One region of the Janthinobacterium sp. 61 genome, then DNA from elsewhere that is predicted to be linked to it. Evidence: predicted binding sites of a transcription regulator. Region 1 holds the regulator's gene; each other region holds the start of a gene.
The links. Region 1 encodes LexA, which represses DNA repair genes until DNA is damaged. Its sites were predicted from a motif close to ACTGTATNNNNATACAGT; they were not measured.

Region 1 (10,764 bases):
CGATCTCTTCGCAGATGGCGACGATCTTGCGCGAGTTGTCCATGTTATGCAGCATGGCGACGGCGTCGCGCACCTTCTCGGTACAGGCCAGCACCAGTTCGGCCAGGCGCTTGGCTTCCGGTGTGACGGCTTTCAGGTCGTACAGCGAGACGGTCTGCGCCGCGTCTTCCAGCAGGTCGAGGATGTCGTCCTGGCGCGTGATCAGCTGATGGATGTCGTCACGATCGATCGGCGTGATGAAGGTCTTGTGCAGCATTTCGACGGTGGCGTAAGTGACTTTGTCCGCCTGTTTCTCGATGCTTTCGATCGCATGCACGCGGTTTTCCAGGTCATCGAAATTGGTCATCAGGCCGAGCATTTCTTTGGCGCCCTTGACGCACAGTTCCGCGTGCTGGTTAAACAATTCAAAAAACTTGCCCTCAGTGGGCATCAAGCGTCCAAACATGTCATTCTCCGTTAAGCATTGAGTCGTGTTATTTACTACAGAAAGCCGCCCCGTTGTCGGGGGCGGCCAATGGAATTGCCAGTGCTGCTGAGTCTTAGTCGCCTTGGTAAAGCGCCAGGCCACCACTGTAATTGCCAAATTTGGTGTACTGCCCCATGAAGGTGAGGCGGATGCTGCCGATTGGACCGTTACGTTGTTTACCGATGATGATTTCGGCCGTTCCCTTGTCTGGCGAGTCGGGGTTATACACTTCGTCACGGTAAATGAACAGGATGACGTCGGCATCCTGCTCAATAGCGCCCGATTCGCGCAAGTCCGACATCACGGGACGCTTGTTCGGGCGTTGTTCCAGCGAGCGGTTCAGCTGGGACAACGCGATCACGGGGCAACCGAGTTCTTTCGCCAGGCCTTTCAAGCCCCGTGAAATCTCGGAAATCTCCGTGGCGCGGTTGTCGCCCGGCGTATTGGCCGACATCAGCTGCAAGTAATCGACGATGATCAGGCCCAGCTTGCCGCATTGACGCGACAAACGGCGCGAGCGGGCACGCAATTCGATGGAATTCAAGGCCGGCGTTTCATCGATGTACAACTGCGCGTCGTTCATCTTTTGAATCGCATTCGTCAGGCGCGGCCAGTCTTCGTCGTTCAGGCGGCCCGTGCGCAGACGGTGCTGGTCAAGCTGCCCGACGGAGCCGAGCATACGCATGGCCAACTGAGCGCCGCCCATCTCCATCGAGAACACGGCCACGGGCAAGCCGCTGTCGATGGCCACATTTTCGCCGATGTTGACGGAAAACGCCGTCTTGCCCATCGAAGGACGACCCGCCACGATCACCAGGTCGCCCGGCTGCAGACCGGAGGTCATGCGGTCGAGGTCGATGAAACCAGTGGGCACGCCCGTGATTTCACTCTGGTTGTCGCGGCTGTACAGTTCGTCGATGCGCTCGACTACTTGCGTCAGCAGGGGCTGGATCGCGGTCCAGCCCTGGGCGCCGCGCGCGCCTTCTTCGGCGATGGCGAAAATCTTCGACTCGGCCTCGTCAAGCATCTGCTTGACTTCCTTGCCTTGCGGGCTGAAGGCCGTGCCGGAGATATCGTCGGCGACGGTGATGAGTTTGCGCAGCACGCCGCGGTCGCGCACGATCTCGGCATAGCGCCGGATGTTCGCGGCCGATGGCGTGTTTTGCGCCATGGCGTTCAGGTAAGCAAGTCCGCCCACGTCATCGGCCTTGCCGAGCTGGGTCAGGGTTTCAAAAACAGTAATGACATCGGCTGGCTTGGAAGCGTTAACCATCTTGACGATTTGCTCGAAGATGATGCGATGGTCATAGCGATAGAAATCCTCCGCATGCATGAAGTCGGCGATGCGGTCATATGCTGCATTGTCGCGCAGCAGACCACCGATAACGGATTGTTCTGCTTCGATCGAATGCGGCGGAATACGGAGGGAATCCAGTTGCGGATCAGAGGGGGCGTTCATGGCGCGAATTATACCCGCTTCGGCGTGCTGGCAAAAATAAAGGGCTGAAATTGAGCGAAAAAAAGGCCACAAAAAAGCCGGGCGAACCCGGCTTTTCATCGTGCGGCAACGCTTGCGGGCCAGGCCCGCAGACGATTACGCGTTCGCGTCTGGAACGACAGCGATAACAACTTCCACGACCACGTCGGTGTGCAGAGCAACCGAAACGTTGTGCTCGCCAACGATCTTCAGCGGGCCGGTAGGCATGCGGATTTGTGCTTTTTCAACAGCAAAACCTTGCTTGGTCAGCGCTTCAGCGATGTCGAAGTTGGTGACGGAACCGAACAGACGGCCATCAACACCAGCTTTTTGAGCTACTTGAACGGTCAGGCCGCTCAGTTTTTCGCCCTGGGCTTGCGATGCGGCCAGTTTGGCGGCAGCAGCTTTTTCCAGTTCGGCGCGCTTGACTTCGAATTCAGCCACAGCGGTTGCCGTGGCACGACGTGCCAGGCGTTGCGGGATCAGGAAGTTACGTGCGTAACCGTCTTTGACTTTGACGACTTCGCCGAGGTTACCGACGTTAACAACTTTTTCTAACAGAATGATTTGCATAGTTCTTCTCCAGGAATATCTGACCGATTAAGCGTGGTGCAGATCGGTGTATGGCAGCAGCGCGAGGAAGCGAGCGCGCTTGATTGCGGTGTCAACTTGGCGCTGGTAGTGCGCTTTGGTACCGGTCAGGCGTGCTGGCATGATCTTGCCGTTTTCTTGGACGAAGTCTTTCAGCGTGTCGACGTCTTTGTAGTCGACTTGCTCAACGTGAGCTGCGGTGAAGCGGCAGAACTTCTTGCGTTTGAACAACGGGTTTTGCTGTTTGCGTTTTTCTTTAAGCTTGAGCTTATTTTTGTCGAACTTTTTACCGAATGCCATGTCAGGCTCCTGTATCTAAAATGCGCTAGTCGGGGTGACTGCACTAAAATCAATGATGTGAAACACCAAACTCTTGCTGTTGCGGCTCTTCCTGGCCAGGAAACCCGTGAACTGATAGACCCCGCCCAAGCTTGCCTGGCTGAACCTGCCTGATATTTCACCAGCGGCTAGCGCGGCAACATCAAACTCGGTCAAACGGGCAATTCCTGCTTCCATCTGCTGCGAACTGTGCTGCAATACTGCATTCACAATCGGCAACCCTGCCGGGGTGTAGCGCAATATTTCGCGCTCGGCAATGATGGCGGTTACTTGTAGCTGGTTCAGCGCACGATCCTGGTCAAGAATTAAGCTGCTGCTGCGGCTGGAGCGGCTGCTGGTGCTTCGGTGCGGTGGCTTTTGGCCGCGTCTTCGCGTTGTACCGATTTCATCATCGGCGAAGGAGCTGTTTCAGCTTTCTTCATTTTAACGGTCAGGTGACGCAACACGGCATCATTGAATTTGAATGCTGTTTCCAACTCGACCAGGGTCTCGTTGTCGCATTCGATGTTCAGGCAGATGTAGTGTGCTTTAGGCAGCTTTTGGATCGAGTAAGCCATTTGACGGCGGCCCCAATCTTCCACGCGGTGAACCGAACCGCCGCGGGTGGTTACGCTGGCTTTGTAGCGTTCGATCATCGCGGGCACTTGCTCGCTTTGGTCCGGATGGACGATAAAGACTATTTCATAATGACGCATGCAAACTCCTTCAGGTCGGATTGATAATCGCCCACCCCGGCGTCAAGACGGGTGTGGGAAGGTCAGCCGAAGATTATAACCGCCTTTTGCAAACGTTTCAATCATTCCTTCCACAAGCGCCCGAAAAGCCCGTGCGCCACCGTGCTTTCCGCCTGTGGACAAGTATTTCTTGCCAAATTCGCCGAAAAGACGGAAATCCCCTTGCATAGTGGACGATACTGTACAAAAATACAGACTGTTCATATAGACAGCATTTTAGTATGCACCCACCGCTCATGATCAAGCTGACAGCACGACAAGAACAAATCCTGAACCTGATCAAGGACGCGATTGAAAACACGGGCTTTCCCCCAACCCGTGCCGAAATCGCCAATGAACTGGGTTTCAAATCGGCCAATGCGGCCGAAGAACATTTGCAGGCCCTGGCCCGCAAGGGCGCGATCGAGATTTCGCCCGGCACCTCGCGCGGTATCCGCCTGATCGGTGCGGCGGCGAGCGCGGCCGCCGATGCGCTGGCATCGAAAGTGCCGGCAGCCCTGCTGATGTCGCTGCCCCTGATCGGCCGAGTAGCCGCCGGTTCGCCCATCCTGGCGCAGGAAAACCTGGAAGCGAGCTACAACGTCGACCCCGCCCTGTTCTCGGCCAAGCCTGATTTCCTGCTGAAGGTGCGCGGCTGGTCCATGCGCGACGCCGGCATCATGGATGGCGATTTACTGGCCGTCAAAAAGGTCGACAGTGCCAAGAACGGCCAGATCGTCGTGGCCCGCATCGGCGACGAAGTCACCGTCAAGCGCTACAAGAAAACGGGCTCCGTCATCGAACTGCTGCCGGAAAACCCCGATTTCAAGGTGATTACCGTATCGCCGGAAGATGAGTTCGCCCTGGAAGGCCTGGCCGTGGGACTGATGCGCAGCTGGCATTAAGTTGCGTGCTGGGGTCAGACCCGCCGGGTCTGACCCCAGTTTTTAGTTTGCCTCAAAACTGGTACATGGCCTAGTCACCAACACCGCTCTCAGCCCTCCAGCGCACCACGGAAGTCTTCCAGCAGATCGGCCTCATCCTCGATCCCGACGGAAACGCGGATCAGCGATTCGGCGATGCCCATGCTGGCGCGGCGCTCGGCTCCCATCTCATAGAAGATCGTGTGGGCGACGGGAATGACCAGGGTGCGCGTGTCACCAAGGTTGCTAGCCGGAATCGCCAGATTCAGGCGATTCAGGAAATCGAAGCAATCGATGCCATCTTTTAATTCAAAGCTGAACAGCGAACCATAGCTGCGGAACAAGTCCGTCGCCAGCGCGTGCTGCGGGTGCGAGGACAAGCCTGGGTAATGCACTGCCGCCACGCGCGGGTCCGCTTGCAACATGGTGGCCAGCGCCAGGGCGTTCGAGCAGGTACGGTCCATGCGCAAGGCCATTGTTTCCGCGCCGACGGCGATATGGTGCGCCGCCTCCGGGCCCAGCGAGGCACCGAAATCGCGCAAGGCCTTGGCGCGGATTTGCGCGATGCCCCACTGCGCCGGCGCCGCCTTTTTATAATTGTCGAAAATGTTCGGGTACTGCGTCCAGTCGAATACACCCGTGTCCGTCAAGCTGCCGCCCAGGGCATTGCCGTGGCCGCCAATGGATTTCGTCAAGGCATTGACCACCAGGCCCGCGCCCACCGCTTTCGGGCGGAACAGGTAGGGCGTGGTCATCGTATTATCGACGATGTACAGGATGCCACGCTCCTTGCACAGCGCGCCGATCTTCGCCAGGTCGGCGATCTGCGTGCGCGGATTGGCGATGGTTTCCACGAAAACAATCCGCGTTTGCGGCGTGATGGCGGCGGCCACATTGGCCACGTCCGTGGCATCGACGAAGGACACGGCGATGCCCTGCCCCGTCACCGTTTGCCACAGGCTGTTGGTGTTACCAAACAGAAAAGCCGACGACACCACATGGTCGCCCGCGCGCAGCAAGGATTGCACCACGGCGCCAATGGCGCCCATGCCGGTCGCGAAGCACAGGGTCGCCACGCCATCTTCCATCTTGTTGACCTTGTCTTCCAGCGCGGACACCGTCGGGTTACCCTGGCGGCCATAGCGAAAGCCCGGCTCCTTGCCCTGGAACACGGACGCCAGCTGGCGTGCATCGCCATAGCCAAACGCGACGGAGGTATGCACAGGCTTGTGCAGCGAGCCGTGCTCGATGCCCTTGCGACGGTCGTTATGCAGGATGGTGGTGGTAAAGCCGTAGTTTTTGTTGTTGCTCATGATCAAGTGGCGCGCAAGGCTGCAAGAAATATCAGATAAAAAAAAGCCCGGCCATAGCCGGGCTCCACATCACCCTTCGGTGGTGGCGAGGTTCAGGTTCAACTGGGAACGTGGCGTATCTTCCGGCGCTGCCGCCTTCGGATGGTGGCGCGCATATTCCAGGCGGTCCAGGTATTCCTGCGACACGTCGCCCGTCACATACACGCCATCGAAGCACGACGCCTCGAAGTTCGTCAGTGCCGGGTTGACGTCGGCAATCGCCTGCTTCAACGCGCCGATATCCTGGTACACCAAGTAGTCGGCCGTGATTTCGCGGCATACTTCTTCCGTCGTGCGGCCATAGGCGATCAATTCGTCGCGCGTCGGCATGTCGATGCCATACACGTTCGGGTAGATCACCGGTGGCGCGGCCGAGGCGAAGATGACCTTCGTCGCGCCCGCTTCGCGCGCCATCTGCACGATTTCCCGGCTGGTGGTGCCACGCACGATGGAGTCGTCGACCAGCAACACCACTTTATCCTTGAATTCGGAAGGAATCGCGTTGAGCTTCTGGCGCACGGACTTCTTGCGCGCCGCCTGGCCCGGCATGATGAAGGTGCGGCCGATGTAGCGGTTCTTGATGAAGCCTTCGCGGTATTCCAGGTTCAGCGCCAGGGCCAGCTGGATGGCGGCCGGACGCGAGGAATCGGGAATCGGCATGACCACGTCGATATGCACGTCAGGCAATTCGGCACGGATCTTTTCAGCCAGGTATTCACCCATTTTCAGGCGCGTGGCGTACACCGAGGCACCGTCGATGACGGAGTCGGGACGGGCCAGGTAGACGAATTCGAACACGCACGGATTCAGGCTGGCGTTGTCGGCGCACTGGGCGCTGTGCAATTTCTTGTCGGCATCGATGAAGACGGCTTCGCCGGGACCGATGTCGCGCACGAAGCGGAAGCCCATGCCTTCCAGGGCCACGGATTCGGAGGCGATCAGGTATTCGGGGCCTTGCTCCGTTTCATTAATGCCCAGGCACAAAGGACGGATGCCGTGCGGGTCGCGGAAGGCCAGCAAGCCCACGCCAGCAATTTGCGCCACTGCAGCATAGCCGCCCTTGACGCGGCGGTTCAGCACGGTGATAGCCTTGAAGATGGCTTCCGGGTCCAGGTTCAGGCCCGTTGTGGCTTCCTGGATTTCATGCGCCAGCACATTGAGCAGCACTTCCGAATCGGAATCGGTATTGATATGGCGGCGGTCGTTCTTGAACATTTCCTGCTTCAACTGTTCCCAGTTGGTCAGGTTGCCATTGTGCGCCAGGGTGATGCCGAACGGCGCATTCACATAAAACGGTTGTGCTTCCTCTTCGCTCGACGAACCGGCCGTCGGGTAACGGCAATGGCCGATGCCCGTCGTGCCTTGCAGCGAACGCATGTTGCGCGTACGGAAGACGTCACGCACGAGGCCATTGGCTTTGTGCATGGAAAACATACTGCTGTGATTGGTCGCAATCCCTGCCGCGTCCTGACCGCGATGTTGCAAGAGCAACAATGCATCATAGAGCAATTGATTGACAGGTTGATGGGAAACGACGCCGACGATGCCACACATGGTGTGCTCCTAAACTGTGCTACTGATTTTAAAAAAAATTCAAAATTTCACATGCTGCGCGTATGCGGCAGGCAGATAAGGCTTGATGGCACGCGCGCCCTGTTCCGCGAGCGGGCTGAGCAGCGCATTTTTCCAGAATGACTGCTGTGGTATGGAAGTCATGCCACACAAGATGACGGTGGTCAGCACGATCACCAGGCCCCGCGCCACGCCGAACAGGCTGCCCAGGGTACGGTCGGCCAGGCTCAGGCCCGTCACCTTCACCAGTGCGTCGACCGTCATGGACAGCAAGCCCATCAAAATGCGCACGCCGATGAACAGCACCACGAAGGCCAGCAACAGGCGGACGGCTTCACCCGGCACGGCTTCCGGCAGGAATTTCGCCAAGGTGGCGCCATAGGCGTTGGCGATGACGAAAGCCACGATCCAGCTGACCAATGACAGTATTTCCTTGACCAGGCCGCGCATCATGCTGATCAGCACGGACGTCACCAGCACGAACAGCACCAGGTAATCGAAGATCGTCACGACCGTTCAGCCTTGCAACATCACGCCGGCACCAGGCTGCCGCCCAGGCCCAGCTTTTGCAGCTTGGCGCGGGTCTTTTCGGCGTCATCGCGGCTGCCGAACGGTCCCACGCGCACGCGGATGCGCTCGCCCGCGGGGCTGGAGACTTTCTGCGTATAAGACTTGATACCCGCTTCGCGCAGCTTGTCCTGCAATTCATCGACCTTGTCCTGCGTCGCCAGCGCCGCCACCTGCACCACGAACTTGCCGCTGCCGGCGTCGTGTGCCTTGTCTTGTGCTTTCTCTTGCGGCTTGTCCAGTGGCTTGCCTTCCAGAATCGCCATAGCGCGCGCCGCATCGTCGGCAGATTGCGCCGGCTTGGCAGGCTTAGCCTCAGGCTTGGCTTCCGCTTTTACCTCATGCTTGGGTTCAGGCTTGAGCTCATGCTTCGGCTCCGGCTTGGCTTCGTGTTTCGGCTCTGGTTTCGGCTCCACCTTGACCGGCTTGGGCTCAGGCTTGGGCTCGGGTTTCGGTTCCACATAGGCCGGCTTGGCAGGCGCAGGCTGGACGGCAGCCGGCACGGGCGCCGGTACTGCTGCCGGTGCCGGCGCAGGCCTGGCCGCAGGCGGCAGAGGAGAGTCGATGATTTCCTCGGACTGGTCCAGGCCATTGTGCGCAGCCGCCTGAGCGGGCACAGCCGGCACGGGCGCAGGTGCAGGCGCAGCGGCCTTTTCTTTCGAGGGAATGTCGATGGCGATATCGTTGAAAGGCGCCTTCGGCTCGGAATCGAGCAGCATCGGCAAGCCCACAGCCACGCCCAGGGCCAGGGCAATGGCCCCGACCAGGCGGCGGCGTGCGCGCTTTTTTTCAGGCAAGACCGGGTCCGGCGCTTCTTTGCCGCCACGGCGCGATCCACCGCCACCAGAGGTGTTGGCGGCGCGCTTGCGGGTCGGCGACTGTGCTTCGCCAGGGACATAAAAGCCGCTGTCTTCGCCAGAGGATTCTTGCTTGTTTTTAAACAGTTTCGAGAACAAGCCCATGCGTGATTTTCAGTCGAGTGCGTTTCAGTGAAGTGAGGATTTTCTGGCCTTCATCACGCCGGCGACGGTGAGGAAAGAACCAAAGACCACAATTCTATCATTCTCACCGGCCCGGCTCATCGCATTTGCAAAAGCTTGTGCCGGATCATCGAAAATAGACACAGTATGGTCGTTGCTGTCGGGCTTATCTTCCAGCATGATCTGCACCTTGGCGGCCAGCTCGGATGCAGTCGCCGCGCGCGGCGACGGCAGGCTCGTCAGGCACCAGTGGTCGACGTGTTCGCTCATCGCGGCCAGCACGCCATCGATATCCTTGTCCTGCATGGAGCCGAACACGGCATAGGTGTACGGGTGGAAACCCATATTGCCCAGGTTCTGGTTCAGCGCCGAAGCTGCGTGCGGGTTATGCGCGACATCAAGGATGACGCTGGGGCGGCCAGGCAAGACCTGGAAGCGGCCCGGCAGTTCCACCGTCACCAGGCCCGTACGTACTTCCTGCGCGCCAACGGGCAGTTTCAGCTTCAGCACTTCCAGCGCGGCCAGCACGGCCGTCGCGTTCAGGATCTGGTTGGCGCCACGCAAGCTTGGATACGCGAGCGAATTGCGGCGCTGCTCGCGCCCGCCGTAGTTCCACTGCTGCTTGTCGCCCGAATAGTTGAAATCGCGGCCCATCAGCCACAGATCCGCGCCGATGGCCTCGGCATGGTCGATCAAGGATTGCGGCGGCACGGGGTCGCTGCAGATGGCCGCCTTGCCCGGACGGAAAATACCGGCCTTTTCAAAGCCGATCGCTTCGCGCGTATCGCCCAGGTAATCCGTGTGGTCGATGTCGACGCTGGTGACGATGGCCACATCGGCGTCGATCACGTTGACGGCATCGAGGCGCCCGCCCAGGCCCACTTCCAGGATGGCCACGTCCAGCTTGGCCTGCGACAGCAAATGCAGGATGGCCAGGGTGGTGAATTCGAAATACGTCAGCGGCGTATCGCCGCGCACGGCCTCGACGGCATTGAAGCTGGCGACGATCTGTTCGTCGCTGGCCATCTCGCCCAGCACGCGCGCGCGCTCATTGAAGTCGAGGAAATGCGGCTTGATGTACAGACCCACTTTGTAGCCAGCACGCAACAGTACGGATTCCAGCATGGCGCAGGTGGAACCCTTGCCATTCGTGCCCGCCACCATGATCACGGGGCAAGTAAAAGCCAGTTGCATGCGCGCCTTCACGGCTTGTAGGCGGTCCAGGCCCATGTTGATCTGGGTTTCCGAATGGCGGGTTTCCAGCATGGCGAGCCAGTCCGGCAATGTGGTGGGGAGCTTGAGCATGGGAGACTTCTTGATGAGGAGACAGTGCGCGAGGCGCGGAGATGGTGTGGCATGGCAACCAGGCGGGTCCGCAGGACACCGCCCGGCCTGTTACTCTGGCGGATTACGCCAAGACTTCGACGGCCTGGTTTTGCAGCAAGGCCAGCAAGCGGGCGATTTCTTCGCGCATCTTGCGGCGGTCGACGATCATGTCGACGGCGCCCTTGGTGACGAGGAACTCGGCGCGCTGGAAGCCTTCCGGCAATTTTTCGCGCACGGTGTTTTCAATCACGCGCGGGCCGGCAAAGCCGATCAGCGCTTTCGGTTCAGCAATCACCACGTCGCCCATGAAGGCGAACGAGGCGGACACGCCGCCCATGGTCGGGTCGGTCAGCACGCTGATGAATGGCAATTTCTTTTCCGACAGCTTGGTCAGCATGGCCGTGGTTTTCGCCATCTGCATGAGCGACAGCAAACCTTCCTGCATGCGCGCACCACCG
Region 2 (10,764 bases), 1.5 Mb from region 1:
CACTTCCATCCTGGCCCTGATCATCATCGCCGTGTGTACCTCGCTGGCCCTGCGCACGCCCCTGAAAATGGACGTGATCCGCGACCGCGGTTCGATGGGACGCGAAGTGGAAGACGGCATGATCGAAAACGTTTACCGCTTGCAGATCATGAACACCTCGGAGCAAACCCAGCATTTTAAAATCAGCGCTTCCGGCTTGCCGGGCCTGACCTTGCTGACGCGCGAAGAAGTAACCTTGCAGCCGACGGAAACGCTGGGCTGGCCGATCCGCCTGCGCGTGCCGCACGGCGTGGGCGAGAAGGGCTCGAACAAGATTGCGATCGAATTGCACTCGCTGGACGACCCATCGTTGCATGTGCGTGAAAGCGCGGTATTCATCGTACCGCGCTAATGTAGGAAGGCCAGTCCCCGGATGGGGATTGGCCGATTAAACAGGAGAAATATCATGTCCGACAGTCTCAAGCTGCAAGCCCCCGTTGCCCCGTGGTACAAGCATCGCTGGCCATGGCTGCTGATGATCGGTCCCGGCCTGTCCGTGGTCGTCGGCAGCTTCATGGGCTATATCGCGTTTACGCAGCCTGATGCGCTGGTGGTGGGCGATTACTACAAGCAGGGAAAGGCGATCAACCAGGACTTGCGGCGCGATACTGTCGCCAGCGACCTGGCGATGGATACCAGCCTGTCGTATGACGTGGCGTCAGCGCGCCTCAGTGGCTCCGTGCACAGCTTCGGCAAGGCTTACCAGGGTCCGCTGCAGCTGCATCTGGCGCATGCGACCTTGCCGGAAAAAGATATCAAGCTGCTGGTGCAGCCCGATGCGGCGGGCAACTTCTCGGTAGCGCTGCCGATGCTCGAGCGCAGCCGCTGGCAAGTGCTGGTGGAAAACGACAAACGCGAGTGGCGCCTGTCCGGCATCTGGACCTGGCCGCTGCAGCGCAGCATCGCGCTGCACGCGGATGAAGAGCTGTAAGACTTACTTGCAGACGTCCGTACCGGCCGTAATGGCCTTCAACTTGGCCGGCTGCAAGATCTCGATCTCGCGGTTGGAGACGCGCAGCCAGCCTTCCTTCTTGAATTTCGACAATAAGCGGCTGACGCTTTCGATGGTCAGGCCCAGGTAGTTGCCGATTTCCTCGCGCGACATGCGCAGCTGGAAATTGCTGCCCGAATAGCCGCGCGCCTCATAGCGCGAGGCCAGGTTGACGATGAAGGCGGCAAAGCGCTGTGTCGCCTGCATATTGCCCAGCAACAGCATGACGCTTTGCTCGCGCGTGATTTCCTGGCTCATCATCCGGTGGAAATGGCGCAGCAGGGTAGGCATACTGCCCAGCAATTGTTCCAGGCTGGAAAACGGGATTTCACACACTTCGCTGTCTTCCAGCGCCACCGCATTACAGTGGTGGCGGTCGGCGCTGATGGCGTCCATGCCCAGCAGTTCTCCTGCCATCTGGAAGCCCGTCACCTGCTCTTCGCCACCCGGATTGATCTGGTACGTCTTGAAGTGCCCCAGGCGGATCGCGTACAGGTTCTGGAACGAGTCGCCGATGCGGAACAGCGAGGCGCCGCGCACGATCTTGCGGCGGCGACCGATGATCTGATCCAGCCTGTCCATGTCGCCCACATCGAGGCCCATCGGCAGGCACAATTGATGCATGCTGCAGGTCGAGCATCGCGCACGCAACGCTTCCACGGTCACTGTGGGCAAGGTGGGAGTGAGGAGCGCTTCAGTCATGTCGGTACCTTTTAGAAAATGCAATACCGAGTTTACTGCATACACGGTTGCCGTGTGCCAATTTCACCGCAATTGCGCTGAATAAACGACGTTCTGACTTTAATTATATGGCAACATCGTCAAAAGCCCTTGCAGCGAGGGCAATTTGCGCGGCACCGCTTGCCAAGTTGATGTATTGATAGGAAAATTCCTGACAGCATTATCTGCCGCCTGTGCCGCCCGGTACTGAAAAGGAAATCATGAAGCCTCTCGGCATCAAAGCAAAAGTCGCCTTGGCCACCAGCCTGACCTCGATCGCCATGATCGCACTGGTCACCATGATCCAGTTGCAGCACATGCGCGCTGACTTCACGCGAGTACTGCTGAGCCAGCAATCTGCCCTGATCACCCGCACCGCCGCCGAGCTCGACGACAAGCTGGGCATGCTGCTGCAAATCGTCACCCTGACGGCCAGGCAGCAGCCGCCGGAATTGATCGCCCAACCCGCCAAGCTGCGCGAATACTATGCGCGCCGCTCGATGCTGGTGCTGTTCGACGACGTGCTGGTGCTCGATGCGCAAGGCGCCATCGTGGCCGACATGCCGCTGGTCACGGGCCGCGCCGGCATCAACGTTGCCGAGCGCGAGTATTTCCAGACCGTCCTGCGTACACGTCAGCCCATGATCACCGAGCCGATGCTGGGCAAATCGAGCGGCATGCCCATCGTGCAGATGGTGGCGCCCGTGCTCACCGCCGATGGCCAGGTGGCCGGTGTGGTGATCGGCGTGCTGCGCCTGTACAAGGACAACCTGCTGGGGCGCCTGCGCTCGGAAAAGATCGGCAAGAGCGGCTATTACTTCATTCTCACGCGCGGCGCCGTGCCGCGCTACGTGCTGCACCCCGATACCAGCCGTTTGCTGCAGCCGCGCCAGCCGAACGCCAACCTGACGACCACCCAGATGCTGAAGGACGATGGCGAAGGCAGCATGGTCAGCACCAACAGCCGCGGCATCACGGCCGTCAACAGCTTCAAGCGCCTGAAATCGGTGAACTGGCTGCTGGCCGCCTCGCTACCCATCGAGGACGCCTTCGAACCGTTTGATGGCGTGCTGTACCGGCTGGTGCTGTGGAGCATCCTCGCTTCGCTGCTGGCCGCTTTTGTTCTGGGCTGGGTTACCGTGCGCCTGCTGTCGCCGCTGGTGCGCCTGCGCGATACCCTGCTGGCCCTGCGCACCAGCGGCAGCCGCTTCACGCCCGTGCCAGTGCAGCAGCGCGACGAGATCGGCGAACTGACGGAGGCGTTCAACGGCCTGATGTGCGAACGCGACCGCCTGCAGCAGGAACTCGAATCGCGCGCGGCGGAACTGGAACTGGAGCGCGACCGGGCCGAGGCGGCCAACCGGGCGAAGAGCGACTTCGTGGCCAACATGAGCCATGAAATCCGCACGCCCCTCAATGCCGTGCTGGGCATGGTCTATTTGCTGGGCAATACCAGGCTCGACACGGAACAGCGCAAGTATCTGACCATGGTGCGCGTGGCGGGCCAGTCGCTGCTGGGCATCCTCAACGACGTGCTCGATTATTCGAAGATCGAAGCGCGCCGCATGGAATTGTCGCCCGTCGAGTTCGACCTTGACGAAGTCATGAATACCCTGGCCACGACGATGACGATGAATGCGGGCGAGAAGGAGCTGGAACTGGCCATCGCCGTCGAGCCCGACGTGCCGCGGCGCCTCGTGGGCGACGCCCAGCGCCTGCAGCAAATCCTCGTCAACCTGGCCGGCAATGCCATCAAGTTCACCGAGAGCGGCGAAGTGGTGGTGGCCGTCAGCCTGGCCGAGAGAGAAGAAGGGCGCGCCTGCCTGCGCTTCGAAGTGCGCGACACGGGTATCGGCATGACGGAACTGCAGCAACAGCAACTGTTTTCCGCCTTTTCACAGGGCGACCAGAGCATCACGCGGCGCTTCGGCGGCACGGGTTTGGGCCTGGCCATCAGCAAGCAACTGATCCACATGATGGGCGGCGATATCGCCGTGGCCAGCAGCGAAGGCAAGGGCAGCCGCTTCTGGTTCAGCGTGCCCTTCGAGATGCTGGAGCAGCCGGCCGAGACGCGGCGCACGCCGGCCCTCGGCCAGCTGCGCCTGCTGGTGGCCGACGATAACCGCACTACACGCGAACTGATCGTCAAGCTGATCGAGGCCTGGGGCTGGCTGGCCGACGAAGTGGACTCCGGTTTTGCCGCCATCGAACTGTATCGCGAACGCCTGGCGCAGCAGCAACCGTATGACGTGGTGCTGGCCGACTGGCACATGCCCGTGATGGATGGCCTGGCCACGGCCAAGGCCATCCGCCAGGCGGCCAGTGGCCAGCGCCAGCCCATCGTGGTGATGGTCAACGCCTTCGCCCGCAACCACCTGGAAGAGATTTCCAGCGCGGCCGAGGCCGATGTCGTGCTGATGAAGCCGATCACGGGATCGAGCCTGTTCGATGCCCTGCACCAGGCGCTGATCGCCAAGAACGACGGCGGCGAGCAGCGCATGCTGCACCAGCCGCTGGGCACGGAGCTGGCCGGCGTACATTTCCTGCTGGTGGAAGACAATCATTTGAACCAGGCCGTGGCGCGCGGCATCCTCGAACACATGGGCGCTACCCTGGACGTGGTGGGCGACGGCCTGCAAGCGGTGGAGCGGCTGCGCACGGAGGCGCTGCGCTACGACATCGTGCTGATGGATATGCAAATGCCCGTCATGGACGGCTTCAGCGCCACCCACATCATCCGCACGGAACTGCGCTTGAACTTGCCCGTGATCGCCATGACGGCCGGCGTGCTGGCGTCGGAGCGCGAGCGCTGCATGACGGCCGGCATCAGCGATTTCATCGCCAAGCCCGTGGTGGTGGAAGAGATGATGGAAGTCATCCTGCGCCACCTGCCCAAACGCCCGCAAGTGCAGACGACCGAGGCGGCACCCGTTGCCGATGAGGAAGTGTTTTCCATGGCGCCGCTGATGCGCGTGATGGGACGCGATGCGAAAGGGCGCGGCGTGCTGCGGCGCATGGTGGAAGATGCGCTGAACAAGGGCATGACGCCCGTGCGCGACGCTGAAACAGCGTTGCAAACGGGCCGCCACAGCGACGTGGCGCGCATCTTGCACGGCGTGCGCGGTTCCGTGGGCACCCTGGGCACGAAACGCCTGATCCGCGCCGCGTTTGCCACCGAGGAAGCCATCGACGCCGGTCGACTCGACGAGGTGCCGGCGCTGCTGGCGCACACGGCGCGGGAACTGGAGCAGGCGCTGGCGGCGGCGTCCGATTGGTTGTCGAGGCTGAAAGATTAAAAGAGTAGGTCGGATTAGCGCTTGCGCGTAATCCGACATGATACGCCAACAATATTGTCGGATTACGCGGCGTGCCCCCGCTAATCCGACCTACGCAATTTACGCCGGCACGCCCAGAATCACGCTGGACGCCTTGAAAATGGCCGTCACATTGCTGCCAAGCTCGATACCCAGCTCGCTGCTGCTCTGGTTCGTGATGATGGCGGCGATCGTGCCGCCGCGCGGCAAATCCAGCACCACCTCCGTGTTGACGGCGCCCGTCTGCACACGCGTCACCAGCCCGGCCAGCTGATTGCGCGCGGAAAAGCGCGCCCCTGCGCTGTCAGTCACGAGGATGATGGACGACGCCTTGATCAGCGCGAACGCTTCCGCGCCCGGCACCAGGCCCAGGCTCTCGCTGCTGCCCTGCGTGACGATGGCGACGATGTGCTGGCCACCGGGCAATTCCAGTGTGACTTCATCGTTGACGGCGCCCTGTTTCAGTTCGGCTACCTTGCCCAGGAATTGATTGCGTGCCGTGGTTTTCATGGCCATTCTCCGTATGAGTAAAAGATCGTCGGCGATGCCTTCCGCCTGACTGCCCAGCTGGCACAGGTAGCGGGCATGCTCGCGCTCGATGATGCGGAAATTGTCGACCAGCTGGCGTCCCCGCTGCGTCAGCCGCGTACCACCGCCGCCCTTGCCGCCCGTCAAGCGCTCGACCAGCGGCTCGCCGGCCAGGTTGTTCATGGCGTCGATGGCGTCCCAGGCGGCCTTGTAGCTCATCTTCACAAGCTTCGCCGCCTGCGTGATGGAGCCGCACTCGGCAATGGCGCCCAACAATTCCACGCGGCCGGCGCCGCCCAGATGCTCTCCACCCACCGTCATCCATACCGAGCCTTGCAGGCCGATTTCCGCTGTCGCTGATTTATCCAATGCGTTCACCCAAAGCCATGTGTTCTTCCCCGTTATCGATCTGTCCGTCGCGCAAGTACAGCACATGCTCGCCCAGGATGCGCGCATCTTCCGGATCGTGGGTGATCAGGATCATGGGCACGTCCAGGCGCTGCTGCCACTGGCTCAGTTCCAGACGCATTTTGACACGCAGGGCCGGATCGAGGGCCGCAAAAGGCTCGTCGAGCAGCAGCGCGGCCGGCTCGGCCACGAGCGCCCTCGCCAGCGCCACCCTTTGGCGCTGGCCACCGGACAACTCGTCGGGAAACTGGTGCGCCAGTTCCTGCAAATGAAATGCGGCTAGCCAATGCTCGACCTTGTCCAGCTTTTCGCGCGCGCGCGGGTTGAACCAGCCCCGCGCCAGGCCGAAGCCCACGTTCTGGCGCACCGTCAGGTGCGGGAACAGCGCGTAATCCTGGAACAGATACGCCACATTGCGTTGCTGCGGCGGCAAATTGATGCCAGCGGCCGAATCGAACAGGGTGCGCCCGTTCAGGCGGATATGGCCGGCGTCAGGCGTGAAGAGTCCGGCAATGGCTTTCAGGGTCATGCTCTTGCCGGCGCCAGACGGGCCATACATGGCGATGCGCTGACACTCGGACGTGCATTTCACCTGCAAGTCGAAGCGGCGTTTGCCGGAGCGCAAGGTGGCGCGAAGGTCGAGGTCGAGTTGCATAGGCGTCGTCATTGGCGTCATTTGTGCGCGATGCGCCCGGGCGCCAGGCGGCCAGCCGACAGCAGCACCACGATACAGACAAAGGAAGTGATCAGCACCAGGGTGTTGGCCACGTCGTCCTGGCCCGCCTGCACGGCTTCATACACGGCCACCGACAGGGTTTGTGTCTTGCCGGGGATGCTGCCGGCCACCATCAGGGTGGCGCCAAACTCGCCCAGCGCACGCACAAAGCCCAGCAGCACGCCAGCGAGGATGCCACGCCAGGCCAGCGGTAAGGTTACACGGAAAAAGATGGCGATTTCAGAAATGCCCAGCACGCGAGCCGCCTGCTCCAGCTGGCCGTCGACCGCCTCGAAGGCGGCCCGCGCCGGCTTGAAGACAAGGGGAAAGGCCACCACCGTGGAAGCGATCACGGCGCCCTGCCAGGTAAAGATGAGGTTAATGCCGAAGTTATCCTGCAGCCAGATGCCCAGGGTGCCGCGCCGGCCCAGCAGCACCAGCAGATAGTAGCCGAGCACGGTGGGCGGCATCACCATCGGCAGGGTCAACAGGGCGTCGAGCAGCTCGCGCCCGGGAAAACGCGTGCGCGCCAGCAGATAGCCCGTACCGATGCCGAGCAACAAATTGAGCGCCGTGGCCCAGGCCGCTACTTTGAGCGACAGGGCCAGCGCGGTCCAGGCGATATCCATGCGGGCGCGTGCTTAAATTATGGTTTCTTGAAACCGTACTTGGCGAGAATGGCTTGCGCCGGTGCCGTTTGCAGGTAGCTGACGAAGCGCTTCGCTTCGGCGGCATTGCTGCTGCCCTTGATGGTGGCAATCGGGTACAGCACGGGCGCCTCCAACGGCACGTCCAGTACCACGTTCACTTTATCCTTCATGATGGCCGCGTCGGTGGCGTAGACAAAGCCTGCATCGACTTCGCCGCGCGCCACGTAGTCGAGCGACTGGCGCACGTTCTGCGTGCCGATGGCTTTAGTCTGCACGGCTTGCCACAGATTCGCCTTTTTCAGCGCGCCTTCCGAATAGCGGCCAACGGGCACGCTGGCCGGGTTGGCGATGGCCACGCGGGTCACGCCCTTGTGCGTCAGGTCGCTCAAGCTCTTGATGCCCAGCTTGCTGTCGTGCGGCACGATCAGCACCAGGCTGTTGCCGACGAAGTCCATGCGGTCCGCCGGCAGCACCAGGTCCTGCTTTTGCGCCGCATCCATGGTTTCCTGATCGGCCGAGGCAAATACGTCCACAGGCGCGCCCTTGACGATCTGCTGCAGCAGCACGCCCGAGGCGGCAAAGTTCAGGGACACCTTGCTGCCCGGATACTGCGCCTCATAGCCTTGCGCCGCATCCTTGAACGCATTCGTCAGGCTGGCCGCGGCCGACACCACCACTTCGCCGGCAAAGGTGGAGGTGGCGGCGGTAGCGAGAAGAGCGGTGCCAAGCAGGCGGGCGAGCGAGGTGAGACGCATGATCGTATCCTTGTAAGTGAACGGTGAACAAGGAGCGTAATATACACCGATATACAGCGTTCTGCCATGGCACAAGTCAAGCCAGCACAAAGTGCATTCCCTGATATACTGTATATAAACACAGTATATTGAGGCACCCCATGGAACTGACGGACAAGCTGGAAATCCTGGCCGACGCGGCCAAGTACGACGCGTCCTGCGCCAGCAGCGGGGCGCCCAAACGCGATTCCATCGGCAAGGACGGCTTTGGCGCCACCTCCGGCATGGGCATCTGCCACAGCTACACGCCGGACGGGCGCTGCGTTTCGCTGCTGAAAGTGCTGCTGACCAATTACTGCCTGTACGATTGCCAGTACTGCGTCAACCGCCGTAGCTCGAACGTGCCGCGCGCGCGGTTTACGGTGGCCGAGGTGGTCAAGCTGACGAGCGACTTTTACCTGCGCAACTATAGCGACGGCCTGTTCCTCAGTTCCGGCATCATCCAGTCGGCCGACTACACGATGGAGCAGCTGGTGCAGGTGGCGCGCGAGTTGCGCGAGGTACACCAGTTCCGCGGCTATATCCATCTGAAAACCATCCCCGACGCCGATCCGGCCCTGATCGCGCAGGCGGGCCGCTATGCCGACCGGCTCAGCGTCAATATCGAACTGCCGACGCAAGACAGCGTGCAAAAGCTGGCGCCGGAAAAAAGCGTGCATACGATTAAACTGGCAATGGGCGCCATCCGCCGCAAGCTCGATGAGAAAGCGGAAGAACCGCGCTCGCCGCGCTTCGCGCCGGCCGGGCAAAGCACGCAAATGATCGTCGGCGCCGACGCCAGCGACGACCAGCAAATTCTCTCCACTGCCGAGACCTTGTACGGCAGCTACAAGCTCAAGCGCGTCTACTACTCGGCCTTCAGCCCGATCCCCGACAGCCCGAAAAGCGTGCCGCTGGCGCCGCCGCCGATGCTGCGCGAACACCGGCTGTATCAAGCCGATTTCCTGCTGCGCAGCTATGGTTTCCAGGCCAGCGAACTGCTGCCCGCCACGGGCGGCAATCTGGCGCTCGATATCGATCCCAAGCTGGCCTGGGCGCTGGCGCACCGCGAACATTTTCCGCTGGACTTGAACCGTGCGGCGCAGCACATGATCGCCCGCGTGCCCGGCATCGGCCTGCGCAACGCGCAGCGCATCGTCGACCTGCGCCGGCTGCGGCAAGTGCGCTACGCCGACTTGTCGCGCTTGCGCTGCAGCATGAAGAAAATCGCCCCCTTCATCATCACGGCCGACTACTTTCCCGCGCGCGATACCACCGCCTCCGAACACCTGCGCCGCGCCATGGCGGAAGCGCCGCAGCAGATGAATTTATGGCCGGAGCTGCAGGTCGCATGAGTACAGTGGTGCGGCTGGCGCAGTCGTTCGACGAGTGGCGCGCGGCCGCACGTGAACTGATCGCGCGCGGCGTGCCGCCTGCCGACGTGGCCTGGCAATCGCAACCCGGCGATGGCGACCTGTTTTCCTCCACGCCGGAGGCAACGGATAACAGCGCTCCGCTGCTGCGCCTGCCCCGTCCCCTGGTCGAATTGCTGGAAGGCGCCGCCTGTTTCAACGTGCATGACCGCTGGGCATTCTTATATCAAGTGCTCTGGCGCTGGCAGCTGGGCCAGCACGACGTGATGTCGCCAGCCGATACGGACGGCGCGCGCCTGCACGCGATGGCCAAGGCCGTGCGCCGCGAGGAGCACGACATGCATGCGTATGTACGCTTCCGCGAACGCAGCGAGGCCGAGGGCGCCCCCCGCTTCGTCGCCTGGTTCGAACCCACGCACGACGTGCTGCCGCAAGTGGCGCACCACTTCGCGCGCCGCATGGGATCTACCAGCTGGATGATCGCCACGCCCCAAGCCAGCATGCTGTGGGATGGCGCATCCTTGCATGCGGGACCGGCGCTGCTGCGCGGCGCTGCCGATATCGACGATGCCGGTGAAGCCCTGTGGCTGACCTACTACCGCAGCATCTTCAATCCCGCGCGCGTGAATGCGGATTTGCTGCATAGCCATATCCCCTCGCGTTTCTGGAAAAATCTGCCGGAAGGCGCCATCGTGCCTGCTATGCTCAGCGGCGCCGCCAACGGCGAACGGCGCACGGGCCAGACGGCCAGCGTAGGCCAGCGCAGCGGCGCCACCATGATCCCGATTGCCGCCGAGCGCGCCTAGCCAGCGCGCGAACTGCCCACCACCTTGGACCAGTGCCGCCGCTGCGAGCTGTGGCAGCACGCTACGCAAGCCGTGCCCGGCGTCGGGCCGCTACAGGCGCGCATCATGCTCGTCGGCGAACAACCGGGCGACCAGGAAGACCTGGCGGGCTTGCCGTTCGTTGGCCCGGCTGGCGCGCTGCTGGACCAGGCGATTCACGATGCGGGCATGGCGCGCGACAGCATCTATCTGACCAACGCCGTCAAGCATTTCAAGTGGGAACCACGCGGCAAGCGCCGCTTGCACAAGACACCCGCGCAACGCGAAATCCTCGCCTGCCATGGCTGGCTGGAAGAAGAGATCGAGCGTGTCAAACCAGAGGTGATCGTGGCACTGGGCAGCACGGCGTTAAAGTCCGTTCTGCAAGATGGTTCAGCCACCATGACGCCGCTGGTCGGCACGCCCATC
Region 3 (10,764 bases), 780 kb from region 1:
TCGCGCAGCGCCCGTTCCACGGGAAGGCGCAAACGCGCCAGCAGCGGTTCGCACAACTGCGCCAGCCTGTCTTCGCTGATTTCCCAGCTGTATTCCTTGTCCTCGTAGCGCGTGGCCATGCGCACGGATGGCTGCTCTGACAGCAGGCGCTTGACGCGCTCGGCTTCATCGCGCAGCAACTGCTGCTGGCGCGGGTCGAACAGGCGGCTGCCGGCCGCGTCGCGCAAGCCGCTGCCGTCCAAAAAGGCGTCGACCAGCACCGTGACGAAGTCTTCGCCGCCCAGAAAATTGTCGCCGGCAGAGGCGCGCACTTCCATCACGCCTTCGAACAGCTCCAGGATCGACACGTCAAACGTGCCGCCGCCCAGGTCGAAGACGAGGAATTTGCTTTCCTGTTCCTTGTCGCGGATGCCGTAGGCCAGCGCGGCGGCTGTCGGCTCGTTCAGCAGACGCTCCACGCGCAAGCCCGCCAGCTGGCCGGCGATGCGCGTGGCCTTGCGCTGCGCATCGCTGAAGTACGCGGGCACGGTGATGATGGCTTCCTCGACCTTGTGGCCCAGGAAGGCTTCGGCATCTTCCTTCAGCGCGCGCAGCACCATCGACGACAGCTCTTCCGGACGGAATTGCTGCGTGCCGAGGGTGATCTTCTTTTCACTGCCCATGTAGCGCTTGAAGACGGCGGCCGTCAGCTGCGGGTGCGTCTGCAGGCGCTCGCGCGCGGCGCGGCCAACCAGCACGGTGCCGTCGTCATCGATGCTCACGCACGACGGCGTCAGGTGTTCACCCAGCGCATTCGGGATGATGGAAGCCTTGCCGTCGCGCCAGATGGCGACCAGGCTGTTGGTGGTGCCCAGGTCGATGCCGATGATCATCAGATATCGGCCTCCGCCTCATTGCCGTGTTCCTCGATCCAGGCGCGCCGTCCTGCCGCTTCGCCTTTGCCCATCAACATGTTGAAGCGCGCGGCGGAAGTCATGTGGTCGATTTCGCCCAGAGTCACGGGGAGCAGGCGGCGCGTGTCCGGGTTCATCGTCGTTTCCCACAGTTGCTCGGCGTTCATCTCGCCCAGGCCCTTGAAGCGCGAGATCGACCAGGCGCCCTGTTTCACGCCCTCCTTGCGCAGCTTGTCCTCGATGGCGACCAGTTCGCCGTCATCGAGCGCATAGATTTTCTGCATCGGCTTCTTGCCGCGCGCTGGCGCATCGACCCGGTACAGGGGCGGGCGGGCGATGCAAATATGGCCCTTGTTGATCAGGGCCGGGAAGTGCTTGAAGAACAGGGTCAGCAGCAGTACCTGGATGTGCGAGCCGTCCACGTCCGCATCCGACAGGATGCAGATCTTGCCATAGCGCAGGCCGGACAGATCGGGCGTGTCGCCCACGCTGTGCGGATCGACGCCGATGGCCACCGCAATGTCGTGGATTTCGTTATTGGCAAACAGGCGGTCGCGGTCCGTCTCCCACGAGTTCAGGACCTTGCCGCGCAGGGGCAAAATCGCCTGGAATTCCTTGTCGCGGCCCATCTTGGCCGAACCGCCCGCCGAGTCACCCTCGACGAGGAACAGTTCATTGCGCGTGATGTCCGACGATTCGCAGTCCGTCAGCTTGCCCGGCAGGACGGCGACGCCCGAGGATTTTTTCTTTTCTACTTTTTGCAGTGAACGCTGGCGCGACTGCGCCTGCTTGATCACCAGATCGGCCAGCTTCTTGCCGTAGTCGACGTGCTGGTTCAGCCACAGTTCCAGTGGTGGTTTGGTGAAGGTCGAGACCAGGCGCACGGCGTCGCGCGAATTCAGGCGTTCCTTGATCTGGCCCTGAAATTGCGGGTCCAGCACTTTCGCCGACAGCACGAAGGAAGCGCGCGCAAACACGTCTTCCGGCAGCAGTTTCACGCCTTTCGGCAGCAGCGAGTGCATCTCGACGAAATTTTTCACGGCGCCGAACAGGCCGTCGCGCAAGCCCGATTCGTGCGTGCCGCCATTCGAGGTGGGAATCAGGTTGACATACGATTCGCGCACGATGGCGCCTTCTTCCGTCCACGCCACCACCCAGGCCGCGCCTTCGCCTTCGGCAAAGCCTTCCGAGTCCGGGCCCGCGTACTGCGCGCCTTCGAACAGGGGAATCAGGGTTTCGCCATTCGACACCTGCGCCAGCGATTCGGTCAGGTAGCCGCGCAAGCCTTCCGCGTACAGCCAGGTCTGCGTGTCGCCGGTTTTCGCGTTGGTCAGGGTGACGGTCACGCCCGGCAGCAGCACGGCTTTCGAGCGCAGCAAGCGCTGCAGCTCGGTTTGCGAGATGTTGGGCGAATCAAAATACTTCGCATCGGGCCAGGCCGTCACGCGCGTGCCCGACTTCTTGCCGTCGCGCGGAGCGGGGCGGGAACTCAAGGGTTCGATCACGTCGCCATTTGCGAACACCATGTGGTGCAAGCCGTTGCCGTCGCTTTCCTTGCGCCAGACGGTGATTTCCAGGCGCGTCGACAGCGCATTGGTGACGGACACGCCAACGCCGTGCAAGCCGCCCGAAAACGCGTAGGCGCCGCCCGAACCCTTGTCGAACTTGCCGCCCGCGTGCAGCCTTGTAAACACGATTTCCACCGTCGGCACGCCTTCTTCGGGGTGCAGTCCGACGGGAATACCGCGGCCATTGTCTTCTACGGTGATGCTGCCATCCGTGTTTTGCGTGACGGCGATATGCGTGCAGTGACCGCCCAGCGCCTCGTCGGAGGCATTGTCGATCACTTCCTGAATGATGTGCAGCGGATTTTCAGTGCGGGTGTACATCCCCGGGCGCTGCTTGACGGGTTCCAGTCCCTTCAGGACACGGATGGATGATTCGCTGTAGTCGGATGCTGGTTTTTTAGTGGCCATACGTGTTCAAGCTAAGTAAAGACAGTGGTTGGAACGCCAGGCCAGGGCACTGCAGGGCGCAGTGACAACGGCGGCGATAACTGTATGAATATACAGTATATCCCGTCCAGCGTCACTGGGAGAGGGCAGTGCGGCAGGCATGGCGTCCTTGTGCGGACGCTCGCGCATTCTATCTTGTCCAGCGAGCAATAGCGCTACTCCAGGGCAACAACAGTGCGCTGCGCGCGCGGTTTTGCGCCAATTGTGGACGATTTTATGCCCTAAAGCCCCCGTTTTTACATCTTGTTTACAGCTGACTCTCCAGTCTTTACGAATTTTTTAGACCCTTTTGGCTAATCTGCTCACTATCAAAACAAACCTGAATGAGGGTGGGAATGGATATCGTGTATCTCGGCTTGATTGCCGTTTTTTTCGTCGTGGTGGTCGGCTTTGCCGTCGCCTGCGACAAATTAGGGAGCGTCAAATGAACGCGTTTTATGTGCTGGGCGCCGTCGTGTCGGCTGGCCTGCTCGTGTACCTGCTGGTGGCACTGTTGAAGGCGGAGGAACTGTGATGACGACGCAATCGATACTGTTATTGGTGGCCTTCCTGGTTGTACTGCTGGCCGCCGGCTATCCGCTGGGCCTCTACATGGCCAAGGTGGCCGGCGATGGCCCCGTGCGTGGCCTGGGCTGGCTGCAAAAGCTAGAAAACCTGCTTTACCGCTGGTCCGGCCTGCCTGCCGACAAGGCCATGGGCTGGAAAAGCTATGCCATCGCCCTGATCGTCTTCAATACCGTGGGCGCCGTCTTCGTCTACGGCCTGCAGCGCCTGCAGGGCTTCTTGCCACTTAATCCACAGGGCCTGGGTGCCGTCAGCCCCGACTCCTCGTTCAATACCACCGTCAGCTTCGTCGCCAATACCAACTGGCAGGGCTACGGCGGCGAACAGACCATGAGCTACCTGACCCAGATGCTGGGCATGGCATGCCAGAACTTCTTTTCGGCGGCCACCGGTATCGCCGTGATCTTCGCGCTGGTGCGCGGTTTCGCCTCGCGCTCGGGTAAATCGATCGGCAACTTCTGGGTCGACCTGGTGCGCTCCACCCTGTACATCCTGCTGCCGCTGTCGCTGGCCTTGTCCGTCGTCTTCATGGGCGAAGGCATGATCCAGAACTTTTCCGCCTACAAGGAAGTGACGCTGCTCGACCAGGTGGCGTATGAAACGCCGAAAATGACGGCCGATGGTCAGCCCGTGGTGGATGCCGCCGGTAAGCCCGTAATGGAAGCACAAGTGGCGACCACGCAGACGATCGCCATGGGCCCCGTCGCGTCGCAGGAATCGATCAAGCTGCTGGGCACGAATGGCGGCGGCTTCTTCAATGCCAATTCCTCGCATCCGTATGAAAATCCGACCGTGCTGTCGAACTTCCTGCAGATGCTGGCCATCTTCATCATTCCCGCCGGCCTGTGCTTCACGTTCGGCAGCATGGTGGGCGACCTGCGCCAGGGCTGGGCCGTGCTGGCCGCCATGACCCTGATCTTTGTCGTCATGACAGCCGGCGTGATGAGCGCCGAGCAGCAAGCCAATCCCGCTTTGCAGGTCTTGGGCGTGGACCAGCAGGCCAGCAGCCTGCAATCGGGCGGCAATATGGAAGGCAAGGAGACGCGCTTCGGCATCAGCTCCTCGACTCTGTTCGCGGCGGTGACGACGGCGGCATCGTGCGGCGCAGTCAATTCCATGCACGACTCCTACATGCCCCTGGGCGGCATGGTGCCGCTGCTGCTGATGCAATTCGGCGAAGTGATTTTCGGCGGCGTGGGCACGGGCCTGTACGGCATGCTGATGTTCGCCATCCTGGCCGTCTTCATCGCCGGTCTGATGATAGGCCGCACGCCTGAATACCTGGGCAAGAAAATCCAGGCCTATGAAATGAAGATGGTGTCGCTGGCCATCCTGGTCACGCCAGCCCTGGTATTGACGGGCACGGCGATCGCCGTGATGGTCGAACCGGGCAAGATCGGCGTGGCCAATCCCGGCGCGCACGGCTTCTCGGAGATTCTGTACGCCTTCACGTCGGCGGCAAACAATAACGGCAGCGCGTTTGCCGGGCTGTCCGCCAACACGCCGTTCTACAACGTGATGCTGGCGATCGCCATGTGGTTCGGCCGTTTCGGCGTGATCGTACCTGTGCTGGCAGTGGCCGGTTCGCTGGCGGCCAAGCAGCGCCTGTCGGCCAATGCCGGCACCATGCCTACGCACGGCCCCATGTTCATCGGCCTGCTGATCGGCGTGGTGGTGCTGGTCGGCGTGCTCAATTACGTTCCCGCGCTGGCCCTGGGCCCGATCGTCGAACACCTGCAACTTTTTACAAAATAAGAGGCTACCATGTCACGCACAAGCCTGACCTTGTTCGATTCCGCATTGATTGGCCCTGCCATCGTCGATGCGTTCAAAAAACTTGACCCCCGCACGCAGTGGCGCAGCCCCGTGATGTTCGTCGTCTACGTGGGCAGCATCATCACGACCCTGCTGGCCATCCAGGCCCTGAACGGCCAGGGTGAAGCGCCGTTCGGCTTCATTGTCGCCGTCGCCGTGTGGCTGTGGTTTACCGTGCTGTTCGCGAACTTCGCCGAAGCGCTCGCCGAAGGCCGCAGCAAGGCCCAGGCGGCCTCGTTGCGCGCCCTGAAGCAAACGGTGATGGCAAAGAAAATGCAAACGCCGAAGTACGGCACCTCCTGGCTGCCCACGCCGGCAACCGACCTGCGCAAGGGCATGACGGTGCTGGTCGAGGCGGGTGACGTCATTCCCGCCGACGGCGAAGTGACGGCCGGCGTGGCCTCCGTCGACGAGAGCGCCATCACGGGCGAATCGGCACCTGTGATCCGCGAATCGGGCGGCGATTTCTCCGCCGTCACGGGCGGCACCCGCGTGCTGTCGGACTGGCTGCTGGTGCGCGTTTCCGTCAACCCAGGCGAAGCTTTCATCGACCGCATGATCGCCATGGTCGAAGGCGCCAAGCGCCAGAAGACGCCGAATGAAATCGCCCTGACGATCCTGCTTGTGGCTCTGTCGATCGTCTTCCTGATCGTCACTGTGACCTTGCTGCCGTATTCGCTGTTTTCCGTGGCGGCAGCCGGCAGTGGCACGCCCGTTACCATCACCGTGCTGATCGCGCTGCTGGTGTGCCTGATTCCGACCACCATCGGCGGCCTGCTGTCGGCCATCGGCGTGGCTGGCATGAGCCGCATGATGCAAGCCAATGTGATTGCCACCTCGGGCCGCGCAGTGGAAGCGGCGGGCGACGTGGACGTGCTGCTGCTCGATAAAACGGGCACCATCACCCTGGGCAACCGCCAGGCGTCAAGCTTTGTGCCTGCTCCCGGCGTGACGGAGCAGCAGCTGGCCGACGCGGCGCAATTGGCATCGCTGGCCGATGAAACGCCGGAAGGGCGCAGCATCGTCGTGCTGGCCAAGCAGAAGTTCAACATCCGCGAACGCGAGATGGCCAGCTTGCACGCCACCTTCGTGCCCTTCACGGCGCAAACGCGCATGAGCGGTGTGGACATCCCTGGCGAACAGCAGGTGCGCCAGCTGCGCAAGGGTGCGGCCGATTCCATGAAAAAGTATGTGGAAGCGCTGGGCGAGCCGTATCCGGCCGAGGTGGCGCGCGCCGTCGACGATATCGCGCGCCGCGGCAGCACGCCGCTGGTCGTGGTCGACGATGGCCGCGTCATGGGCGTCGTGGAACTGAAGGACATCGTCAAGGGTGGCATCAAGGAGCGTTTTGCGGAACTGCGCCGCATGGGCATCAAGACCGTCATGATCACGGGCGACAACAAGCTGACGGCTGCGGCCATCGCAGCCGAGGCTGGCGTGGACGATTTTCTCGCCGAAGCGACACCGGAAGACAAGCTCAAGCTGATTCGCAGCTACCAGTCCGAAGGCCGCCTGGTGGCCATGACGGGCGACGGCACCAATGATGCCCCGGCGCTGGCGCAGGCCGACGTGGCCGTAGCCATGAACTCGGGCACGCAGGCGGCAAAAGAGGCTGGCAATATGGTCGACCTGGATTCGAACCCGACCAAGCTGCTGGAAATCGTTGAAATCGGCAAGCAGATGCTGATGACGCGCGGTTCGCTGACGACGTTCTCGATTTCGAACGACATCGCCAAGTACTTCGCCATCATCCCGGCCGCCTTCGTAGGCACCTATCCGCAGTTGAAGGCGCTCGACATCATGCACCTGGCCAGCCCCGTCTCGGCCATCATGTCGGCTGTGATCTTCAATGCACTGATCATCGTCGTGCTGATCCCGCTGGCCCTGAAGGGCGTGCAATACCGGGCCATCGGCGCGGCCAGCCTGTTGCGTCGCAATCTGCTGATCTACGGCCTGGGCGGCATCATCCTGCCCTTCATCGGGATCAAGTTGATCGACATGCTGCTGTCCGCACTCAATTTAGTCTAAAGGAACCATCATGAGCACTATCGTACGTCCCGCCCTGGTCCTGTTTGCCGCACTGACCGTGATTTGCGGTGTCGTCTATCCGTTTGCCACGGCCGGCATCGGGCAGCTGGCCTTCAACGATGAAGTCAATGGCAGCATCGTCGAGCGTGGTGGCAAGCCCGTCGGTTCGATGCTGATCGGCCAGTCCTTCACCTCGCCCAAGTATTTCTGGGGCCGTCCATCGGCCACCGCGCCGATGGCCAACAACGGTGCCGGTTCGAGCGGCTCGAACCAGGGACCGACCAATCCGGCCCTGGTGGACGCCGTCAAGGCGCGCATCGCCGCGCTGAAGGAAGCTGATCCAGGCAACACGCGCGCCATTCCCGTCGACCTGGTGACGGCATCGAGCAGCGGCCTGGACCCGGAAATCAGCCTGGCGGCAGCCTTGTACCAGGCGCCGCGTGTGGCCCGCGTACGCGCAGTGCCGCTGGCGCAGGTGGAAAACGCCATCGCCAAGGTACAGAAAACCGCGTATATCGGCTTTTTCGGCGAACCACGGGTGAATGTGCTGGAACTGAATCTGGCGCTCGATGCGGCCGCGAAGTAAGATGATGCAGGGGCAGAGCCGCCGGTTTTGCCCCTGGTTTTGAAATTAAAAGATACCCATGCTCCCCAACGACAGCCAACGCCCCGACCCTGATGCCCTGCTGGCGCAAGTGCAGGCACAGGAAAAGAAAGCCGCGCGCGGCCGGCTGCGCATTTACTTCGGCGCATCGGCCGGCGTCGGCAAGACCTATGCGATGCTGGCCGCCGCCCGCAAACTGCTGGCCGATGGCCAGGATCTGCTGGTGGGCGTGGTGGAGACGCATGGGCGCCAGGATACGGCCGCCCAGCTTGACGGTTTGCCCGTACTCCCCTTGAAGGCGATCGAATACCGGGGCAAGACCCTTTTCGAGTTCGACCTGGACGAGGCCCTGCGCCGCGCGCCGTCGCTGATATTGATGGATGAACTGGCCCATTCGAACGTGGCCGGTTCGCGTCATCCGAAGCGCTGGCAGGATGTCGAGGAGTTGCTTGCGGCCGGCATCGACGTGCTGTCGACCGTGAATGTGCAGCACCTGGAAAGCCTCAACGATGTGGTGGGCGGGATCACGGGCGTGCGCGTGGCAGAAACCCTGCCTGACACAGTGTTCGACCGCGCCGATGAAGTGGTGCTGGTCGATATTCCGGCTGATGAATTGCTGCGCCGCCTGAAGCAGGGCAAGGTATACCAGCCGCAGCAGGCCGAGCGGGCATCCCAGCATTTTTTCCGCAAGGGTAACCTGATCGCCCTGCGCGAACTGGCCTTGCGCCGCACGGCGGACCGGGTGCAGGACGACGTGCAGGCTTACCGCGTCGAGAAATCCATCAATTCCGTTTGGAAGACGGGCGCCGCGCTGCTCGCCTGCGTGGGGCCGCACGCGGGTGGCGAACACGTTATCCGCAGCACGGCGCGCCTGGCCAGCCAGCTGAATGCCGAATGGCACGCGCTGTACGTGGAAACGCCGCGCCTGCAGCGTCTGCCGGCGCGCGAACGCGAACGCATCCTGAAAACGCTGAAACTGGCGCAGGACCTGGGCGCACGCACGGCCATTGTGCCGTCCGCCGACATCGCCGGCGCCGTGGTCGAGTATGCGCGCAGCGCGAATATATCGAAAGTCATCGTAGGCCGTGGCCGCGCCGGTGCGCTGGCGCGCTTGTGGCATGCGCCGCCCGCCGTGCGCATGGCCACTTTGGCACCCGATATCGATTTGATCGAAGTAGGCTTGCCGCCAGCGGATGCGGCGCCCCGGCGCGCGCCGGGCGAGGATGCGGAGGCGACGCGCAGGCCATCGCGCCATTGGCGCTACATACTGGCCGCCGGCGCCAGCCTGGGCACGGCCCTGGCCTCGGTCCCCCTGCAACCCTACCTGGACCTGGCCAATATCGCCATGCTGTCGCTGCTGACGGTGGTGCTGGTGGCCGTGCGCCTGGGGCGCGGGCCGGCGGCGCTGGCCAGCCTGGTGGGCGTGGCCTGCTTCGATTTCATTTTCGTGCCGCCCCGCTTCTCGTTTGCCGTGGGCGATTTTCAGTATGTGATCACCTTTGGGGTGATGCTGGCCGTGGGCCTGATCACAGGCCACCTGACGGCCGGCCTGCGCTTCCAGGCACGCGTTGCATCGCACCGCGAAGCGCGCGCCCGCGCCCTGTACGAGTTTTCGCGGGAATTGTCCGGCGTGCTGCAGACGGAGCAGATTTTCGATATCACGAAAAGCGCCATCGAGCGGGCTTTCCGCGCACGCGCCTCCTTGCTCCTGCCTGATGACGAGGGCAGCCTGCAGACCCCGAACGGAAGCGAGGCGCTGGACATGGGCATCGCGCAGTGGGCCTTCGACCATGCGCAGGCAGCTGGCACGGGTACCGATACCTTGCCTGCTTCCCCCATTTTCTACCTGCCGCTGATCGCGCCGATGCGCACGCGGGGCGTGCTGGCGCTGTTGCCGCTGGAGGCTGCCCAGCACGGGCGCTGGCTGCTGGTACCGGAGCAGCGCCAGCACCTCGATACCTTTGCCGCCCTGGCGGCCATCGCCCTCGAGCGCGTGCATTACATCGACGTGGCCCAGGGTGCGCTGCTGCAGATGGAGTCCGAGCGCCTGCGCAACTCTCTGCTGGCGGCACTGTCGCACGACTTGCGCACGCCATTGACGTCGCTGGTGGGGCTGGCCGAATCGTTGGCCCTGTCCAGGCCGGCGTTGTCACCTGCGCAGCTGGACATGGCGCGCTCGCTGCAGTCCGAAACCGTGCGCATGAGCGCCCTGGTGGCGAACTTGCTGGACATGGCGCGCATCGAAAGCGGACAGGTGCGCCTGAACCTGCAATGGCAGGCGCTGGAAGAAGTGGTGGGCAGCGCGCTGCGCGCCAGCGGCCCGCAATTGCTGCAACATGCCGTGCAGACGCAGCTGGCGCCGGATTTGCCGCTGGTGCGCTACGACGCCGTGCTGATCGAGCGCGTGCTGTGCAACCTGCTGGAAAACGCGGCCAAGTACACGCCGCCCGGCAGCACCATCACGGTCGCGGCCGGGGTGCACGGCCAGTTCCTGCAGGTGAGGGTGTTTGACGATGGCCCGGGCCTGCCGCCTGGCCGCGAAGAAGCCATCTTTGAAAAATTCACGCGCGGCGAGCGCGAATCGAACAAGCCGGGCGTCGGACTGGGGCTGGCCATCTGCCGCGCCATCGTCGAAGCCCACGGTGGCACCATCCACGCGCAGCCGCACGCGCCGGGACAGGGCGCTGCCATCGTGTTCAGCCTGCCGCTGGGCACGCCCCCTGCGCCGCCAGAGATAGAACTCGATGACGCCAACGACTATGAAACAGGAAAACCATCATGAACGAACCTTCCGCCACCGCCTTGCTGGTTGAGGATGAGCCGCAAATCCGCCGCTTCGTGCGTG

Region 2: the regulator LexA is predicted to act here: its motif matches at 8,228-8,245, upstream of CLU92_RS19950 (putative DNA modification/repair radical SAM protein).
Region 3: the regulator LexA is predicted to act here: its motif matches at 2,949-2,966, upstream of CLU92_RS16755 (DNA topoisomerase IV subunit B).

What each region holds. Positions count from the first base shown of each region.
Region 1 is NZ_PJMQ01000001.1:2,886,832-2,897,595, forward strand. Features, by position in the region: gene CLU92_RS13225 (DUF47 domain-containing protein) at 1-445, opposite strand, end outside; gene CLU92_RS13230 (replicative DNA helicase) at 540-1,925, opposite strand; gene rplI (50S ribosomal protein L9) at 2,061-2,516, opposite strand; gene rpsR (30S ribosomal protein S18) at 2,544-2,834, opposite strand; gene priB (primosomal replication protein N) at 2,850-3,158, opposite strand; gene rpsF (30S ribosomal protein S6) at 3,179-3,568, opposite strand; gene lexA (transcriptional repressor LexA) at 3,844-4,491, shown strand; gene CLU92_RS13260 (cystathionine gamma-synthase family protein) at 4,581-5,822, opposite strand; gene purF (amidophosphoribosyltransferase) at 5,892-7,415, opposite strand; gene CLU92_RS13270 (CvpA family protein) at 7,455-7,943, opposite strand; gene CLU92_RS13275 (SPOR domain-containing protein) at 7,964-8,962, opposite strand; gene folC (bifunctional tetrahydrofolate synthase/dihydrofolate synthase) at 8,987-10,285, opposite strand; gene accD (acetyl-CoA carboxylase, carboxyltransferase subunit beta) at 10,389-10,764, opposite strand, start outside.
Region 2 is NZ_PJMQ01000001.1:4,398,974-4,409,737, forward strand. Features, by position in the region: gene ccoG (cytochrome c oxidase accessory protein CcoG) at 1-391, shown strand, start outside; gene CLU92_RS19915 (FixH family protein) at 446-970, shown strand; gene fnr (fumarate/nitrate reduction transcriptional regulator Fnr) at 974-1,732, opposite strand; gene CLU92_RS19925 (response regulator) at 1,972-5,046, shown strand; gene CLU92_RS19930 (TOBE domain-containing protein) at 5,146-5,913, opposite strand; gene CLU92_RS19935 (ATP-binding cassette domain-containing protein) at 5,954-6,655, opposite strand; gene modB (molybdate ABC transporter permease subunit) at 6,673-7,344, opposite strand; gene modA (molybdate ABC transporter substrate-binding protein) at 7,362-8,120, opposite strand; gene CLU92_RS19950 (putative DNA modification/repair radical SAM protein) at 8,261-9,493, shown strand; gene CLU92_RS28440 (TIGR03915 family putative DNA repair protein) at 9,490-10,317, shown strand; gene CLU92_RS28445 (UdgX family uracil-DNA binding protein) at 10,330-10,764, shown strand, end outside.
Region 3 is NZ_PJMQ01000001.1:3,662,619-3,673,382, reverse strand. Features, by position in the region: gene CLU92_RS16760 (molecular chaperone HscC) at 1-872, opposite strand, end outside; gene CLU92_RS16755 (DNA topoisomerase IV subunit B) at 872-2,869, opposite strand; gene kdpF (K(+)-transporting ATPase subunit F) at 3,333-3,422, shown strand; gene kdpA (potassium-transporting ATPase subunit KdpA) at 3,422-5,227, shown strand; gene kdpB (potassium-transporting ATPase subunit KdpB) at 5,237-7,315, shown strand; gene kdpC (potassium-transporting ATPase subunit KdpC) at 7,326-7,901, shown strand; gene CLU92_RS16730 (DUF4118 domain-containing protein) at 7,960-10,701, shown strand; gene kdpE (two-component system response regulator KdpE) at 10,698-10,764, shown strand, end outside.